3 regions of the Arthrobacter sp. ASL1 genome follow, and region 3 is predicted to be linked to each of the others. Evidence: riboswitches for the same ligand, from Rfam matches in the RefSeq annotation. Region 3 holds a riboswitch; each other region holds the start of a gene.

Region 1 (5,678 bases), on a different replicon from region 3:
AAAGGCGGCCGCGTCCGGGGACGTGAGGCTGGTTTCATGGTGGCGGGACCGGCGGGAGCCTGTCAGCCGGACGAAGTCGAGGGGGATCTTGGGGTCCTCATCCGCTTTCTGGTGGGAAGGCGAGGGAATGCGGTCTTGCCAGGCGGTGGGGACAAGTTCGCTGAATTCCCGGTGCTCGGCGATGAAGGTGCGTATGGCCGGGCAGAAAGGAAAAACAGCCAGGCGGCTGGTGTGTGCTTCCGTCAAGACGTGGTGGATGAGGAGTTCCACCAGTAGCTCCGATTTGAAGCGGCGTTTCATGGAGGTGTGAAGAAGCCACATGTCGGTGCCGTCCATGCTGTATTGCACGAAGCCAGCCAGTTCGCCGGCCTTGAAGATTTGGTATTGGAGTTGCTCGCGGTTGTTTTCGATGGCGATGGGCATTTACAGAGCCGCCTCGGTAGCGAAACCCGCGAACAGTAGCCGTTTCTCCGGCAGCGAGGTCCGGAATCGAGGGGAGGGCGGTACAGGCTTGAAGCGATTCACTGCGGCTCCTTGTCAGGACTGGAGCCCCGCTGCTTAGGCCGGTTCCGGTTTCTGCAGAGGGCGCCAGTGCTTGGCAACTCTGGTCCCGCAATAATACGCATTTTCCCAGCTCAAAAGCGGATCAAGTGGTTCCCAAGGAAACGATCCTTGGTGGGGAAGGTCTGCGGCTATCGGTCGTGACCCGTTTTTGCCCTTCGCGGGCGCATGGGAGCCAGGTGCAGCGCACCGGCTTGGGCTGCTTCGTCGGAAATATTGTCCCTGACGCCGGGCGCGACCGGCCGTTCAGTCCGGGAGGGGCGGAGCCCATGAGATGGTGATGTCCGCGCCTTCTTCTGCTTTGGCGATGAGCAGGCGCAGTTCCTGGCCGAAGAGCCGTTCGTGGCTACCGGACTGGTCGCCGTCGAAGAGCTCCAGGAGCTGTGCCATGGCCTTGGCCATGGCTCGACCCCAGTCCTTGGGGTGCGCGCTGGAAGCGTAGACGGTCGCAGAATACGTTTGTTCCATAGCCAGAGTGTGCGCCGCCTGCAATGACGGGACAAGCTACTTGTCGGCGCAGACTGGGACGGGAGGCAAAGACTGCCGGGGTGGACGTCCGGTGACAGGCATTGCATTCGACTTCTGAAGCTGACATGCGGACGTGCTGCCTGTGACGCACCCGAGTTCTCGCTGAGACGCTCCGGCGGGTGCGGTTTTCATCGTAGATGCACGTAGGGCCCCTCCGAGAGCGGAGGGGCCCTACTGCGGATATTGCTTAGCCTACGTAGGTGTAGTAGCCCATCAACGGGCCGTAGGGGCTGTCGGCCGGACGAACCACGGTGCCGACGGAGGGGTTCTGTGCGCCGATGATCTTCCCGCCACCGATGTAGATGCCCGCGTGGCTGCCGCCGTTCTGGTAGACCAGGTCGCCGGGCTTGGGGTTGGAGGTGCGCACGAACTTGCCGCTGGTGCGGATGGCGGTCGTGTTGTGGGGCAGGCTGATCCCGGCCTTGCCGTAGATGTACTGGATGAACCCGGAGCAATCCCAACCCGAAGGGCTGCTACCGCCCCAGACATAGGGTGTGCCCTCGTAGCTCATGGCCATGCCCGCGATGCCCGAGAGGCCGGCGCTGGACGTTGGGGCGGCGTCGGTCTTCTTAGGGGTGGAGGCCGTGGTGACCGAGCCTGCCGACGTATTGTTGCTCGTGCTCGTGCTCGTGCTCGTGCTCGCCTGCGCAGAGGACTGGCGGCTCTCGCGGGTCATGGCTGCACCTGCGGCCGCTTCCTCGCGCTCGGCTGCAGCGGCTTCTTCTTGGGCGGCTTCACGCTCGGCGGCGGCTTCCTGGGCTTCTTCGCGCTCGGCTGCGGCCTTGCGCAATGCCGCGCGGTGAGCCGAGCCGTCAGTGGACTTGACGTCGGCGACGGAGACCTTGATCTGCTTCAGATCTTGTGGCTTGGCGTCCGCAACGGTGACGGCGGCGGGGGAGTCCACGGAAGTACGCAGGATGTCCGCAGCCGGGGCCTTGGCAGCCTCGCGGGCGGCCGGGGCACCCTCGGCCGGAACGCCGAGGGTCAGCACGAGGCCGGAAGCCGCAGCGATGACAGCGGCCTGGCGGCCAACGGAACCTGCGTTGGAGGAAACCGCCTTGGAGATCGAGCCCAAGGGGTTGCTGCGGACGGGCATGGCGCGGTGGCGGCCCAGGTGTCGCTTGGTCATGTGTTGATTACCTCTCCCAATGCCTGCGGGGTTAGCTGTCGGGTTCGAGTGGGAGTCACTCGGCGTCTGCGCTGAATGGCAGCGAGACGCTTAACCCCAAGGGCCCGGTGGACCCGGATTTGGTTCCCCCGCCACTGCCAGAAGCTTCGCGAACGGAACCCGAAGTGGTGGCAGTGCTCGGCAATCCACTCGGGTGTGCCGGGCTCATAGGAAGCCCGGCACGCAAATGAATTTACATGAAACGGATGTAAAAGTCACGAATCGATTACGGAACCGTGTCCTTTTGGTCTCGACGACCTTTCCCTCCCTGGCCGTTGGTTCCGGGCGGTGATGCAAGACGATGGTCCTCGAAGTCTTCCTGGCGGTACACGGTAAGCGGAAAGTGCAGCCACAACGCACGATCGACCACGCCGGCCATCCCGAGTGGTTGGCCCGATGACCGAAGCGGTTCACCCGGCGACGGCGAACCAGATTCCGGCCCCGACGGCCCCGGCTGCGAGGACCAGGGCACCGAGCACGATAGCGGTGGCCACCACGGTGCGGGCAACCTCCCGTGGCGCCGTGGACAAACCGGTGCTGCAGTCCCCGGCGGGGTGGAAGGCGGGGCGGATGAGCCTGAGGTAGTAGACAAGGCTCAGCACCGTGTTGGCTGCGGCGAACACGACCAGCCAGGACATGCCGCCATTCCAGGCGACGGTGAACACGGCGACCTTGCCCAGGAACACCGCCGTGGGCGGTGTTCCCACGAGGCTGAGGGCCCCCACGACGAGGGAACCGGTCAGCCACGGGTGCCCACGTGCCAATCCCACCCAGTCGCCCAGCTCTTCGCGCCGGGGGAAGCAGGCGACGACGGCGAACACGGCCAGGTTCGTTAGCGCGTAGAAGACGATGTAGGCCAGCAGGGCCACCGAGGCGCCCTCGCTGCGGGTGATGACGGCAACGGGCATCAGCAGGTAGCCGACCTGGCTGACCGTCGACCAGCCCAGCAGGCGCCTGACGTTCTCCTGCGCCAACGCGGCAAGGTTTCCGATGCCCATGCTGGCCGCTGCGAGCACGGCCACGAGCAGCGGGACATCCACCGTGGCGGGCATGAGTGCCACCAGCCGGCCCATGGCCACGAGTGCGCCGATCTTCGGCACGGTCGTGATGAACGCTGCGATGCCTATCCCGGAGGCCTGGCTGGCGTCGGGGATCCAGAAGTGGCCGGGCACCGCACCGGCCTTGAAGGTCAAGCCGATGAGGACCGCGACGGCCCCGCCGGCGACGGCGGCCTGCGGGGCCTGGGGAAGAGCCTCCGTCATGCCCGCGTAGCTGCTCGTGCCGGCAACTGCGGTCAGCACGGCAACGCCTGCCATGAGCAGGACTCCGGACAGGGCGCCGATGAGGTAGGTCTTCAGGGTTGCCTCGGCGGCCGTCCCGCTGCGCGATAGGCCGATCAGCGCGTACAGGGGGATGCTCGCCAGCAGGTACCCGGCGACCAGGACCAGCAGGTCGGTCGTCCCCCCGATCACGACTGTTCCGAGCGTGGCCAGCAACAACAGGGCATAGGTTTCGCTTTCACGCGCCGTGCTGGCGAATTCATGCCGGCCGAGCAGGACCACCACGAGCGTGGCCAGCGGGGCCGCCATCCGCACGACCGCAGTGGACGGGTCCAGTGCGTAGGTTCCACTGAAGATCGACTCCGGCCCTCCCGGCACTGCCGCCATCCCGGTCGCTGCGCTGGCGACCAGGGCACCGAGGGTGAGCCAGCGGGTGGGATGCTGGCGGGTGCGGGGCAGGAAGCTGCCGCCCAGCAGCACCAGCACTGCCGTGGCGAGCAGGATGATCTCTGGCAGCAGCGCCGGGTAGTCCATGTCCATTGCCATTGCCGTCATGGGCCCAGGCTGACGACGAGGTTCTGCGCCGCGGGTCCGATCATCGCCAGCAGCGGGCCGGGGATGAGACCGATGAGCACGGACAGCCCCATCAGGATGGCCAGGGCCGTGCTCTCGCGGGGGCGCAGGTCGCTGAAACCGACGGACAGTTCCCGTGTCTGGCCCGTGAACACGTGCTGGAAGGCGCGCAAGAAAAGGACTGCGGTGATCAGGATGCCGGGAAGGGCAACCAGGGCCCAGGGGGTGGTTCCGATGCTGCCGGTGAAGATCTGGAATTCGGCGATGAAGCCGCTGAAGCCCGGAAGTCCGAGCGAGGCGAATGCGGCGATCGCGAAGAACCCGGCGAACCGTGGTGCGGGGTGGGCCAGGCCGCCATACCGGCGCAGGTCGTAGCTTCCGGTGCGGTCGTGGAAGACACCGGCGAGCAGGAACAGGGCCCCGGTGACCAGGCCGTGGGAGACCATTTGGGTTACGGCCCCGACGATGGCCAGCTGCTGTGCTTCGGCGTTGTTGGCACCCAGGACGCCGGCGGCGCCGACAGCGAGCACGACGTAGCCCATGTGGTTGACGGAGGTGAAGGCGATCATGCGCTTGATGTCTGTCTGCGCGACCGCGACGAGGGCGCCGTAGAGGACCGAGACGATGCCGATCGCGACGACCACCCACGCCCACGCCCGCCAGGTGTCCGGGAGCATGGGCATCGCGATCCTGACGAAGCCGTAGGTGCCCATCTTCAGCAACAGGCCGGCCAGGACGACCGAGCCGATGGCCGGGGCATCGGTGTGTGCCGGTGGCAGCCAGGAGTGGAAGGGGAAGGTCGGTGTCTTCACGGCCAGGCCCAGGATGACCGCCGCCAGCACGAAGCCGCCCGCCAGCGGGGTTCCGGTGAAGGCGTCCTGGCGGGAGAGTTCCACCATGTCGAAGGTGTGGGGGGCGGCACCGAGATAGAGGCCGATGAATCCCAACAGCAGGGACAGGGAACCCAGGAAGGTGTAGATGAAGAACACCAGTGCGGAGCGACGTTGGTTTCCGTGTCCCCAGCCGGCAATGACGAAGTACATGCCCACGATCGAGAGGTCGAAGTACAGGAAGAACAGGATCAGGTCCTGTGCACAGAACAACCCGAGGCAGGTCGTCTGCAGGAACAGGAACAAGGCGGCCTGGGGGCGTGGCCTGTCGGTCTCGCGCAGGGCCCAGATGGCGCAGGCCACGAAGATGACTCCGGTCAGCAGCAGCAGGGGCAGGGAGATGCCATCGATGCCGAGGTGGTAGCTGCTGCCAAGCTGCGGCATCCACTCCACCCGCTCCTCGGCCACGAGTCCGTTCGGGCCCGGGCCGCCGGCAATCGCGAGCATGACCGACAACGCCAAATCCACGAGGGTCGTGGCCAACCAGGTCAGCCGCGCAGCTTTTTCGGGCAGCCGACGGGCGAGGGCGAGGAAGGTCGCGGCCGCGAGCGGCAGGAAGACGATGACACTGAGCATGGGGGCTACCTAACGACGATCAGCAGGACGAGGGCGGCAACGCAGACGAGGACCGCCGCGGCGTAGTAATCGGCCACGGCACCCGTTTGGGCGCGGCGGGCC
Region 2 (5,678 bases), 750 kb from region 3:
TCGCGCAGCGAGTCGGCGAGTCCGAGCAGGGTGTGCACACCGGTGGTCCCGGCCTCCGGGTCCAGGGTGAAGCGGCTGGTCTTGGAGACGGCGTCGATCGAGGCGGTCCCGCAGATCCCGCAGGAGGAGGACGTGTAGACATGCCGGTCCAGGGAGGGGTCCGGGATGATGGCGCCGGGCCCCAGCTGGGCCTCGACGACGTTGAACGTCTGGCGACCGTCCTCGTCCTCGCCGGCGCAGAAGCGCAGGCTGGCCAGTTCGCCGGGGTCGGCGACGATGCCCTCGCTGACCAGGAATCCGGCGACGAGGTCGAAATCGTCGCCCGGGGTGCGCATGGTGACGCTGAAGACACGTCCGCCCATGCGGATTTCCAGGGGTTCCTCCGCGGCCATCGTCTCCTCGCGGACGCGCGGGCCGCCGTCCACCGAATACCGCACGATGCGGCGCCGTTGGGTCAATCTGCCCACCCGGGGGCCTCCTTCGCTCCGCCGCCTCGAGGGCGCGGCAACAGCGCCGGGCCGAGGCGTTTCACCGACCGTACCACGGCAGCGGGAGGTAGCCGACCGGGCCGCCGGCGGCAGCCCCGGCGGGCGGGACGACCAGCACCACGTCGGCATGGGCCAGCCCCCGCATCATGGCCGATCCGGTGTGCTCGGAGGGCACCAGCACCTGCCGGTCGGCCGCATCCGCCCAACGGGCCGGCAGCAACCGGTGGGAGTGTCCGGCCCCGCGGATCGCCTCACCGCTGCGGGCGGAAACCGGGGACGACGGCGGCTGGCCAGTGGCCGCTTCGAGCAGCGGTTCCAGCAGGGTCACCACGGCCATGAGCGCGGCCAGCGGATTCCCGGGCAGGGCGACGAGCAGCCGGCCGTCCGGCAGGCGGGAGAGCATGGCCGGGTGTCCGGGGCGCATGGCCACGGACCCGATGAGGGTGGTGGCGCCGAGCTGGTCGGCGGCCGGCCGCAGGTGGTCGGCCGGCGAGTGCCCGGTCCCGCCCGTGCTGACCAGCACGTCCATGGTACGGGCGGCCGGCGAGTCCAGCGCCTCGAGGGTGGCCCGGCGGTCATCGCCGATGCGCACGGTGTCCACCACGTCGCCACCCAGTGCCTCGATGCAGGACGGCAGGACGGGCCCGAAGGTGTCCCTGACCTGGCCGGGCAGCGGGATGCCGGAGGTGACGACCTCATCGCCGGTCAGCACCAGCCGGACCCGGAGCGGAGCGGTGACCGGCAGGGTGTCGTGCCCGCCGACGGCGGCGACGGCGATCTGGCCGGGGACCAGGCGGGTTCCGGCAGCCAGCAGCAGTTCCCCGGCGGAGGCCTCCCGTCCGGCGGGGCGGATGTCGGCCCCGGGCCGGGGCGTCCGCAGGGCGGAGAGGAGGCCGGGTCCCGGGTCCAGCACCGAGTCCTCCTGGCGCAGGATCGCCGTCGTGCCCGGTGGCACGGTCTCCCCGGTGACGATGGCCCGGGCGGTTCCCGGGGCGAGTGGGGAGGGGACGGCGCCGGAGGCGGAGTGCGGACGGGCGGCCGCGCCGGGCCGCCAGGGCCCCTGGCCCGCGACGGCCCAGCCGTCCATGGCGGAGGACGCGTAGTGCGGCATGGTGTGCAGGGAGGCGATGTCGCGGGCGAGGACACGTCCGGTGGCACGGGCCAGCGGCTCCTGCTCGACGGCACCGTGGTCTGCTGCGAGGGCCAGACCCGCCTCGTAGGCGGCGCTGCGGGCGCCCTGCCAGTCGGCTTCGTGCACTACTGGTCGGAGGCGCGGCGGTCGAGGAGCTGGTTGACCCGGGCGCGGGCCCCCTCCATGGAGGCCACCTCGCCGGCCATTCCCGCACCCGCGGCCAGGCCGGCCGCGTATCCGGCGATGTAGGTCGTCACCGGCGCGGCGGGCCGGATGATCGAGTGGGCGGCCACGCCGGCCATGCCCAGGATGGAGTCCACGTCGACGGGGGCGTCCGGGATCTCGAGGCCCTCCAGCAGTTCGGCCACCCAGGCATCCAGCTCTGGCATCTCGGTCATCCGTACCTCCTGTAGTGGCGGGCTATGGGGCCCCTCCGGGGGCCGAGGGACGGGCGATGCCCGCCTTGTCGGCGTCTTCCCAGGTGTCCACGTCCGCGTAGTCCACGCCGTCCAGGGACACCCTGACTATCTGCACCTTAGCAAGCAAGCGCATCATCGATGAGTTGGCCAGGCCCTCGCCCGGTTTTTCCGCGGCCTCGATGGCGCGCAACAGGGCCGGGGTCTCGATGACGCAGCTCAGTGGCTGAAGCCGTCCCTGGGCGTCGACGGGGACCCAGGCCCTGCCGAATTCGGCCAGCGGCATGGCCAGTGCGTTCGGCTCGACGGCGGGGTCGGGGCCGGCAACGGCCGCCGGCAAGGGGCCCTGGCCGCCGGCTGCGTGTTCCACCGCGTACTTGACGATGGCCGCAGCGACGGGCCCCGGGCTGATGAGGTCGGCGGCGAGGATCAGGGTCAGCGGTGCGTGCTCTCCCGGCATCGGCACTTCCCCGGCGGCACCGTCGCCCAGCGCGCGCATGCCGGCGGCTACGGCCGCCGCCGGTCCGGCGAACGCCGGGTACTCCCGCGTCAGGGTGATGATCTGGCCCGCATCCGCCTCGGTGGCGTAACGGGAGATGACCGGATTCAACTCGGTGGGGCCGACGACGGCGATGCGGTGGGCCGCCGCGGTGGCGCGCAGGGCATGGTCCAGCAGGGTGGCCCCGCCGTGGTGCAGCAGCGGCTTGTCGGTGCCGCCGAGCCTCCTGCCGCGTCCACCGGCGACGACGATGGCGTCGAAGTTCATGCCGCCCTCCCCGCGAGGAAATCCGTCCATTCGGGGGCGGGGCGTTCGAGTTCGGTGATGAACCATTGTGGGCCGCGCGGGCTTGTGGGCTTCACGCGCAGGTTCCACCCCAGTTGGCGAAGCGTCTTGTCCCCCTTGGTGCTGTTGCAGGCCAGGCAGCAGGCGATGAGGTTCTCCCAGCTGTTCGATCCTCCCCGCGACCGGGGCATGATGTGGTCCACCGTGGTCGCCGCCTTACCGCAGTAGCCGCACCGGCGTCCGTCTCGGCGCAGTACCCCGCGGCGGGTCACGTTGACGGACTCGCGGTACGGGACCTTGACGTAGCGGTTGAGCAGGATGACCGAGGGGCGACCCAGGACCATCCGTGGCGTGACGACCGGCTCCCCGACCTCGGCCAGGACGCTGGCCTTGCCCGTGAGCACCAGCAGCAGCGCGCGGCGGAAGGTGACCACCGCCAGTGGTTCGTATCCTGCGTTCAGTACCAGGGTTCGCATCAGCGTTCCTCGTCGTGGTGTGCACCCGCACCGGCCAGCCAAGCCGTCGGACCCGGGCGCCGTGCAAGGGCCATCGGGCACCAGCCTAAGCCCGGCGGCGCCGCCATGGGGAGTAGGGCGCGGCTGTCGGCGGCGTGTCCGCGGTCCCCCGGGCGCGTGTTCACGCCCCGGTCGCTGGCGGTTCAGCGGCTGGTACGGACTCGTTCACGGTCGGAAACGAGCCGTCTTAAACCAGCGAAGTCCCCACCCAAACGGGTGAGGACTCCACTAAAGGCGTTTTCGACTAGCCGACGTAGGTGTAGTAACCCATCAGCGGCCCGTACGCGCTATCGGCCGGACGAAGCACGGTGCCGACCGACGGGTTCTGGGCCCCGATGATCTTGCCACCACCGATGTAGATGCCCACGTGGCTTCCACCGTTCTGGTACACGAGGTCGCCCGGCTTGGGGCTCGAGGTGCGAACGAACTTGCCGCTGCCGCGAATGGCAGAGGTGTTGTGGGGCAGGCTGATGCCGTGCTGACCGTACACGTACTGCACGAATCCGGAGCAGTCCCAGCCACCCGGGGTCGAGCCGCCGAAGACGTACGGCGAGCCCTTGTACTGCATGGCGGTAGCGGCGATGCCGGACAGCCCTGCACTGGGAGCGGATGCCGGCTCGGCCTTCTTGGTCACGGCACCGGCGGAGGCGGTCGTCACGCTCGAGTCGGAAGAGGATGAGGCGCTGGAGGTCCCCTGCGAGCTGCTGGCCTGCGAGGACGCGGAGCGGTCGGCTGCGGCCTGCTGGGCGGCTTCGCGCTCTGCGGCGGCGGCCTCCTGGGCGGCTTCGCGCTCGGCGGCGGCCTGGCGCTGTGCCTCGCGGTAGGCCGCACCGGACGTCGACTTGATGTCGGCGACGGAGACCTTGATCTGCGAGCCCTTGGACTCCGACTTCGCGGCGGGCACGGTCACGGCTGCCGGGGTGGTCACGGATGCACGCTGGATGTCGGTGACCGGGGCCTTGTCGGCGGCGCGGGTGGCCGTGGTGGCCTGGGCCGGAACACCGAGGGTCAGCACGAGGCCGGACGCGGCGGCGATGACTGCTGCCTGGCGTCCGACGGAGCCGGCGTTGGAGGACACGGCCTTGGAGATCGACCCCAACGGGTTGGTGTGGACGGGCGTGGCGCGGTGGCGGCCCAGAGCTTGACGCTTAGTCATGTATTGAGTACCTCTCCCAATGCCTGCGGGGTGAGCTGTCGGATTCGAGTGGGAGTCACTCGGTGTCCCGTCCAGTGAAATGGACCGCGACACTTAACCCCAAGGATCCTTGCGGACCCGAAATGTGGTTCCCCCGCTACTGCCAGCGATTCTTTGCGAACGGACCTCGGGCGGTGGCAGTATTCGGCAATCTGCCCGAGTGTGCCCGGCCCCTATGCGGCCTGGCACGTCGACAACGATATATGAAATGTTTGTAAAAGTCACGTTCAGGTCACGGAATGGTTATTTCCCGATCACGGCCCCTGGTTTTCGGACCCTACAGCCACCCTGCGGGGTCGACCGCGTTGCCGTCGACGAGCACCTCGAGGTGCAGGTGGCAGCCGGTCGAGTTGCCGGTCGTTCCGCTCAAGGACACCACGTCCCCGCGCTTGACCGCCTGCCCGACCGAGACCTTCAGGCTGGTGTTGTGGTTGTAGGTCGTCTCCAGGCCATTGCCATGGTCGATGCGCACCCGGTTGCCCGAATGGCCGGCCCAGCCCGCCTGGACGACCGTCCCCGATGCCGATGCCTTGACAGGGGTTCCACAGGGAACGCCGTAGTCCTGGCCGATATGAACCTGGGCCCCTTCGCCCGTCGGATTTGCCCGTGCGCCGAAGGGCGAGGTGATCCTGACGTGGTCGACGGGCTGGGCCAGGACACCTTGGGTGTCGATGGTGTTGATGTTCCCGCCGGAGGCGGACATCAGGTAGCTGAGCTGGTCGTCCTTGGTGAAGCTGCTGGACACCGAGGCCCGGACCACCGAGAAGTTCTCGGATCCCGGCACGGTCACGTCGGCGACGTTGACGGCCGACTCGTGGGCCACGCGCTGAGCGGGTTCCTCCTCGCTGCCGGCCAGGGTGGGGTAGGCAGCGGCCAGCGCCAGGCCGGACACCGCGGCAACCGCCGCGAAGCGGTGGCTCCAGGCCAGCGCCGGGCGCGCCGCGGTGCGTGGGGCAGCTGCCCCACCGCGCGGCTTCTTCGGCAAACCAGCCGGCCGGGGTTCCGCGGATACGGCGCGCGTGCCCTCCGGAAGGCCGATGACCGTCGCGTCGAAGCTTCCCCGGTTCTGGACCGAGGCCGCGTGCGGATGCACCGGGGCGGCGTCGGCCAGCAGGGGGATGATGTCCGCAACCGGAGCGGTTTGCTCG
Region 3 (5,678 bases):
AAAGGGCCTGGGCCAAGGCCGCCCAACTCGCGGAAGGCGTCGAGGACCACGGCGTGGGGGCAGCCGTGCGCCGCTACTTCACCATGTGGTTGCCTGCCCTAGCGCTCGCCTCATTCGGTGTGGGCTTCATCGGCATCCGCCTGCTGAATGACGGGTCTTCCGGTCCCCTACAGGGCCTTCAGGCAGGATTCCTGTTGGTGGCGGTGGTCAGCATGATCGGCGGCTATGCCTATTGGTGGCGGCAGATCCGCCCACTCGTCCAACCGCAACGGCTACCGGTCACCCTGTGGCTGGACAAGCCGGACGCGAAGTGGGTCGTCGACCAGATTCTCGGCCGGATACCCGTGACGCCGGAACACTTGCCGGTTCTCCGGGGTGCCGCGGCTCAATTCAGGGCCAGCGGTTCGCTGACGTTGTCCACCACCGTCGGCTCCCTGTTCATGGCCGCCGCTTTCGCGATCAGCTTCCCCGGCCCGGTGATGTGGATCATGTGGTCCCTCGTCTTCCTGGTAAGTGTGGGTGTATTCGCCTATACCATCCGGACATTCCGCAGTGCCGGCCGTTTTCTCGACGCCAATGCCCTGAAGCGAAACCGCGGGGATGCTACCGCGCCGGATGCCTGATGGATCCCGACGGTATCCGGCTGTCTTCGCGCTCTCATCAGCACGCGCAAACACGGATGGACTGACCGCATTCGAGGAAGACAGCGACGTTTTCCTAGTTCCCATTCGTCCACGTCAACCGCCAGCGGGCGGGACCCGCTGCGAAGGGAGGCCCGAACATGAGGCGGTACCTGATCTCGTTCAACGACGTGGACATGAGATTCCCGACAGAGGAACTACCCGCCGTCGACGGCGCCGCGCATGCCGTGGTCGGGCCGGCCCAGGCCGCCGGTGTGTGGATCATTGGTGGCGGGATCGATAGCCACGAGGTCGGCATCGTGGGCACCGATGGGTCGGTGGACAACACACAACGCACCGGGCACACCGGCGGATTCTCGGTCATCGAGGTCGAATCCCATGCAGAAGCACTGGAGTGGGCTGCCAGGATTGCCGTTGCCTGCCGCTGCGCTCAGGAGGTCCGAGAGACCATGGACGACCCCGACGCCTAAGTGAATGCCCTGCGCGGATTGCGGGACCTGGGTTCCTCCAAGGTGCAGCACATATTTGCCACACGCATGGGCGATCGAAAGCCTGCGATGCAGTCCGTAGAGAGTGTGGAAAGCCCCTATGAGGGCATGGTTTTGCGTCTGCTTGGCACCTGCCGTGGGCCCTCCCTTTTGGTCTCCAAAGTAGAATGGTCGCTGTGATGCTTACAGGAAGGACCGGTCCGCGCCCGCAGGCTTTCCTCCTCATGCTGTGCCTGGGAGCCGTCCTGACGGGCATCATTGGCATGCATCTGTGGATGGGCGGGCATGGGGAGCACTCGGAGACCCACGGAGCCCAGACCGCGTCGGCCTCGAAGTCGCCGGCAGGGTCGGACATGGCCGGCGTTCCGAAATTCCCCGGCCTCTCGGCGGAACACCACCCCCCGGGTGATGGTTTCCCGATGCTGGGCTGCGTCGGGACCTGCGACGCCGGTGACATGGCGGTCGGCATCTGCGTGTTGTCGTTGATCGTCTTGGCGACGTTCGGCTTCCTGCTCCCCCCACGGCAGGTGCTGCGGCATTCATTGCGGCGTCGCGGCCCACCACTTCACTGGCGGGGAATCAGGTTCGTGCCCACGCCTTCGTTAACCCAACTCTGCATCAGCCGTACCTAGAACCGGTATGCGGATCAGTCGCGCCTTTCTGGCCACTGGTCGGACTTCCCCGGCTACCCGTGGGTGGCCGAGTGACCTGCAGACATCTTGGACAACGAAGGACGAAACACCATGACACGCAAGCTTTTCCTGCCCGCCATCGGCGTGGCCGCAGCAATCTCCCTGGTCGGTTGTGCCGGCAACCAGGAACCCGGGGACTCGGCTTCCAGCTCGGCATCATCGCGACAGTCCACATCGCCGACCTCGGTCAGTGAGGTGGCGGCCGAGCACAATGACGCGGACACGATGTTCGCGCAGATGATGATCCCCCACCACCAGCAGGCCGTCCAGATGAGCGGGATCATGCTGGCCAAGGACGGGATCGAACCCGAGATCACCGATCTGGCCACCGAGATCAAAGACGCCCAGGGGCCGGAGATCCAAACTATGACCGGCTGGCTCACGGCGTGGGGCGAATCCACGGAAATGGGCATGGCCGGACACGGCATGGAGGGAATGATGACCGATGAGCAACTCAATGAGCTCCGGTCGGCGCAGGGCGCCGACGCAGCGCGGATGTTCCTGCAAGCGATGATCGAGCACCACCAGGGTGCCGTCGGCATGGCCGAGGACGAGATCGCCGATGGCCAGAACCCCCAGGCCATCGCCTTGGCCCAGCAGATCATCAAGACGCAGCAGGCCGAGATCAAGGAAATGCAGGACCTGCTCTCCGGCCTTTAGGCCACCACAGCCCTGCGTCCCAGTCGGTGTGGGGCCGGTACCGTCCGGTCCCACATCGGCCCATTCCCGCGCACCCGAGAACTCCCGAAGGAACCGGCATGTCCCCTCATTTTCCCCAGCCCCTCCTGCCCCGCCGCCGAACCTCAGCCGCTGCCGTCCTGGCAGCGGGCGCATTGCTTCTCTCTGCCTGTTCTCCCGCGTCCACCCTGGACGATCCTGTGCCTGCGGCAGCCGCCGCCGACTACCCCTCCAGCCACATCCACGGCATGGACGTCAACGCTGAAACGGGCAGGATCCTACTTGCCACCCACGACGGCCTGTATGACGTCTCCAAGAAGCCCGCCACCAAGATCGGTCCGAACATCGACCTCATGGGCTTCACCGCCGGCGCCAACGGGACCCTCTACGCCTCGGGCCACCCCGGCCCCGGGGTGGACCTACCCAACCCCGTGGGCCTAATCGAACCCACCAATGAGGGCAAGACGTGGACGCCGCTATCGCGCACCGGCCAGTCGGACTTCCATGCCCTGGCAGCCACCCACGAGGCCATCATCGGGTTCGATGGACAACTGCTCGTCAACGAAGGTGGCAGCTCATGGACCCCGGCCGAGGACCAGATACCGGCCTACCACCTCTCGGCCACCACGGACGGCCACGTTGCCCTGGCCACGACCGAGGACGGTTTGAGGCGCTCGGTCGACCACGGCAAGTCCTGGAACCCCGTGCCCGGAGCACCACTGTTGATGCTGACCGCCGTATCCGGCTCCAATGCGGCGGGAATCGCCCCCGACGGAACCGTGTATTCCAGCATGGACGCCGGCTTCACCTGGCGGAAGCAGGGCCACACCACCGGAGAGGCGGCCGCCATCGACGTGACCACCAGCGAAAGCGAGCCCCAGGTCTGGATCGCCTCTCCCACCGGTGTCCAGGTTTCCCGCGACATGGGCCGGTCGTTCACCGCCATCAAGGCCCAGACGGGCAAGGAGTGACAAATCGACCGGTCAAGTCCGCGCCACCACACGGGCGTGCACGGCTCGGGACGGACGCAGCCAAATGGCCTTGTTTTGTCCGAGGATCAGCCGGGCGAGCCTCGGAGGGGTCTTCACCGAGACGGTGAAATCCGCGGCCCTGCCCGGCGCTCAAGCGGCCGAGGGATCTACCAAGGGGCTCGAACCGGGCATCACGCTGGCTACGCATCGACCTCCACCGTGACCCAAGGGAAACCGTTTCGTAACCAATTCGTGACTTTTACACTTATTTCTTGTAAATTCGTATGCGTGCCGGGCTTCCGATGGGCCCGGTACACCCGCGTGGATTGCCGAGCACTGCCACCACTGCGGGTTCCGTTCACGCAAAGTCTGGCAGTGGCGGGGGAACCAATATCGGGTCCGCAAGGATCCTTGGGGTTAAGCGCGTCGCACTGAATCATCAGCGCGGACGCCGGGTGGCTCCCACCCGAACCCGACAGCTCACCCCGCAGGCATTGGGAGAGGTATTCACTACATGACCAAGAGCCAAGCCCTGGGCCGCCACCGCGCCACGCCCGTCCGCACGAACCCGTTGGGGTCGATCTCCAAGGCCGTGTCCTCAAACTCCGGCTCCGTCGGCCGCCAGGCGGCAGTCATCGCCGCCGCGTCCGGCCTCGTGCTGACCCTCGGCCTTCCGGCCGAGGCCGCGCCTGCCGCCCGCGCCGCAGATAAGGCCCCCGTCACCGACGTGCAGCGTGCATCGGTGACCACCCCGGCAGCCGTGACCGTGCCCGCCGCGAAGCCGGAGTCGAAGGGCTCGCAGATCAAGGTCTCCGTCGCCGACATCTCCTCGACGTCCGGTGCCGCCTACCGCGAGGCACAGCGCCAGGCCGCCGCCGAGCGCGAAGCCGCCCAGCAGGCGGCCGCCGCCGAGCGCGAAGCCGCCCAGCAGGCAGCCGCCGCCGAGCGTGAAGCCGCCCAGGAGGCCTCCGCCGACCGCCAAGTCGCCGCGTCCTCGCAGAGCAGCAGCTCGCGGGATACCGCCAGCGCCAGCTCCTCCTCTTCCGACTCGAGCGTGACGACCGCTTCCGCCGGCACCGTGACCAAGAAGGCCGAACCGGCTTCCGCTCCCAGCGCAGGGCTGTCCGGCATCGCCGCAACGGCCATGCAGTACAAGGGATCGCCCTACGTTTTCGGTGGGAGCTCCCCTAGCGGCTGGGATTGCTCGGGCTTCGTGCAGTACGTCTACGGTCAGCACGGCATCAGCCTGCCCCACAACACGTCGGCCATTCGCGGCAGCGGCAAGTTCGTCAGCACCTCGAACCCCAAGCCGGGCGACCTTGTCTACCAGAATGGTGGAAGCCATGTCGGCATCTACATCGGTGGCGGCAAGATCATCGGTGCCCAAAATCCCTCGGTCGGGACCGTGATACGGCCTGCGGACAGCCCCTACGGCCCCCTCATGGGCTACTACACCTACGTAGGCTAGCCGCGACGATATGTGGGCTCCATCCGTGCCGGATGGGGCCCGCACGTCCTTAAGGATGTGGATCTGTGACGACCAAAAGATGAATTATCCTGGCCGGCTCGGAGCACCATGGCGAAATCGCGTGGCGAGTCGTTGGAGTGGGCTGCCGGGATTGCCGCCGCCTGCCTTTGCTCAGGAGTTCCGGGCACCCATGGACGACCCGGACGCCTGATCGTGCGGCTTCCCCGATGGCAGTCCACCAGCGCTACGACGACGGAGCGGTACTGACGTAACCGCGGTCCTTGTCCACCACGTTGTTCAGTGGCTCGCCGGCGATGTAGGCGTCGAGGTTGGCCAGGAACTGGTCGGCCAGCTCGTCCCGCCAGCCATGGACATCGCCGCTCATGTGGGCGGAGATGTGCACGTTCTCCATCTCCCAGAACGGGTGGTCGACGGGCATCGGCTCGACGGCAACGACGTCGAGCGAGGCGGCGGCGATCTGGCCATCCCGGAGCGCCTCGATGAGCGCCGGTTCATCGACCAGGGAACCGCGGCCGATGTTGACCAGGTGGGCGCTCGGCTTCATGGCCGCCAGCACCTGCGCGTTCAAGATCCCGCGGGTGGCCTCGGTCAGCGGCGCGGCCAGCACCACATGGTCTGCGTCTCCCACCCGGGCGGCGAGCTCGTCGCTGGGAAAGACGGTGCCGAAGTCGGGATCCGCTTCCCGCGGTGTGCGCCCGGCACCCTGGACCTGCATGCCG

Evidence for each region. Region 3 has a riboswitch for cyclic di-AMP ahead of AC1MEQ_RS09870 (C40 family peptidase). Riboswitches for the same ligand answer to the same signal wherever they lie in the genome.
Region 1: it holds a riboswitch for cyclic di-AMP, as region 3 does, so the genes downstream of both, AC1MEQ_RS18880 (C40 family peptidase) here and AC1MEQ_RS09870 (C40 family peptidase) in region 3, are expected to answer to the same signal.
Region 2: it holds a riboswitch for cyclic di-AMP, as region 3 does, so the genes downstream of both, AC1MEQ_RS06340 (C40 family peptidase) here and AC1MEQ_RS09870 (C40 family peptidase) in region 3, are expected to answer to the same signal.

The regions. Positions count from the first base shown of each region.
Region 1 is NZ_JBWXQH010000002.1:39,953-45,630, reverse strand. Features, by position in the region: gene AC1MEQ_RS18890 (GNAT family N-acetyltransferase) at 1-423, opposite strand, end outside; gene AC1MEQ_RS18885 (hypothetical protein) at 808-1,029, opposite strand; gene AC1MEQ_RS18880 (C40 family peptidase) at 1,277-2,218, opposite strand; cyclic di-AMP (ydaO/yuaA leader) riboswitch at 2,225-2,386, opposite strand; gene AC1MEQ_RS18875 (NADH-quinone oxidoreductase subunit N) at 2,668-4,092, opposite strand; gene AC1MEQ_RS18870 (complex I subunit 4 family protein) at 4,089-5,576, opposite strand; gene AC1MEQ_RS18865 (proton-conducting transporter transmembrane domain-containing protein) at 5,582-5,678, opposite strand, start outside.
Region 2 is NZ_CM155284.1:1,343,850-1,349,527, forward strand. Features, by position in the region: gene fdhD (formate dehydrogenase accessory sulfurtransferase FdhD) at 1-467, opposite strand, end outside; gene AC1MEQ_RS06320 (molybdopterin molybdotransferase MoeA) at 529-1,746, opposite strand; gene AC1MEQ_RS06325 (DUF6457 domain-containing protein) at 1,746-2,018, opposite strand; gene AC1MEQ_RS06330 (NTP transferase domain-containing protein) at 2,041-2,802, opposite strand; gene AC1MEQ_RS06335 (HNH endonuclease) at 2,799-3,296, opposite strand; gene AC1MEQ_RS06340 (C40 family peptidase) at 3,580-4,491, opposite strand; cyclic di-AMP (ydaO/yuaA leader) riboswitch at 4,498-4,674, opposite strand; gene AC1MEQ_RS06345 (M23 family metallopeptidase) at 4,808-5,678, opposite strand, start outside.
Region 3 is NZ_CM155284.1:2,092,595-2,098,272, forward strand. Features, by position in the region: gene AC1MEQ_RS09845 (hypothetical protein) at 1-623, shown strand, start outside; gene AC1MEQ_RS09850 (YciI family protein) at 782-1,111, shown strand; gene AC1MEQ_RS09855 (hypothetical protein) at 1,309-1,761, shown strand; gene AC1MEQ_RS09860 (DUF305 domain-containing protein) at 1,873-2,481, shown strand; gene AC1MEQ_RS09865 (F510_1955 family glycosylhydrolase) at 2,700-3,470, shown strand; cyclic di-AMP (ydaO/yuaA leader) riboswitch at 3,815-3,978, shown strand; gene AC1MEQ_RS09870 (C40 family peptidase) at 3,985-4,938, shown strand; gene AC1MEQ_RS09875 (D-2-hydroxyacid dehydrogenase) at 5,183-5,678, opposite strand, start outside.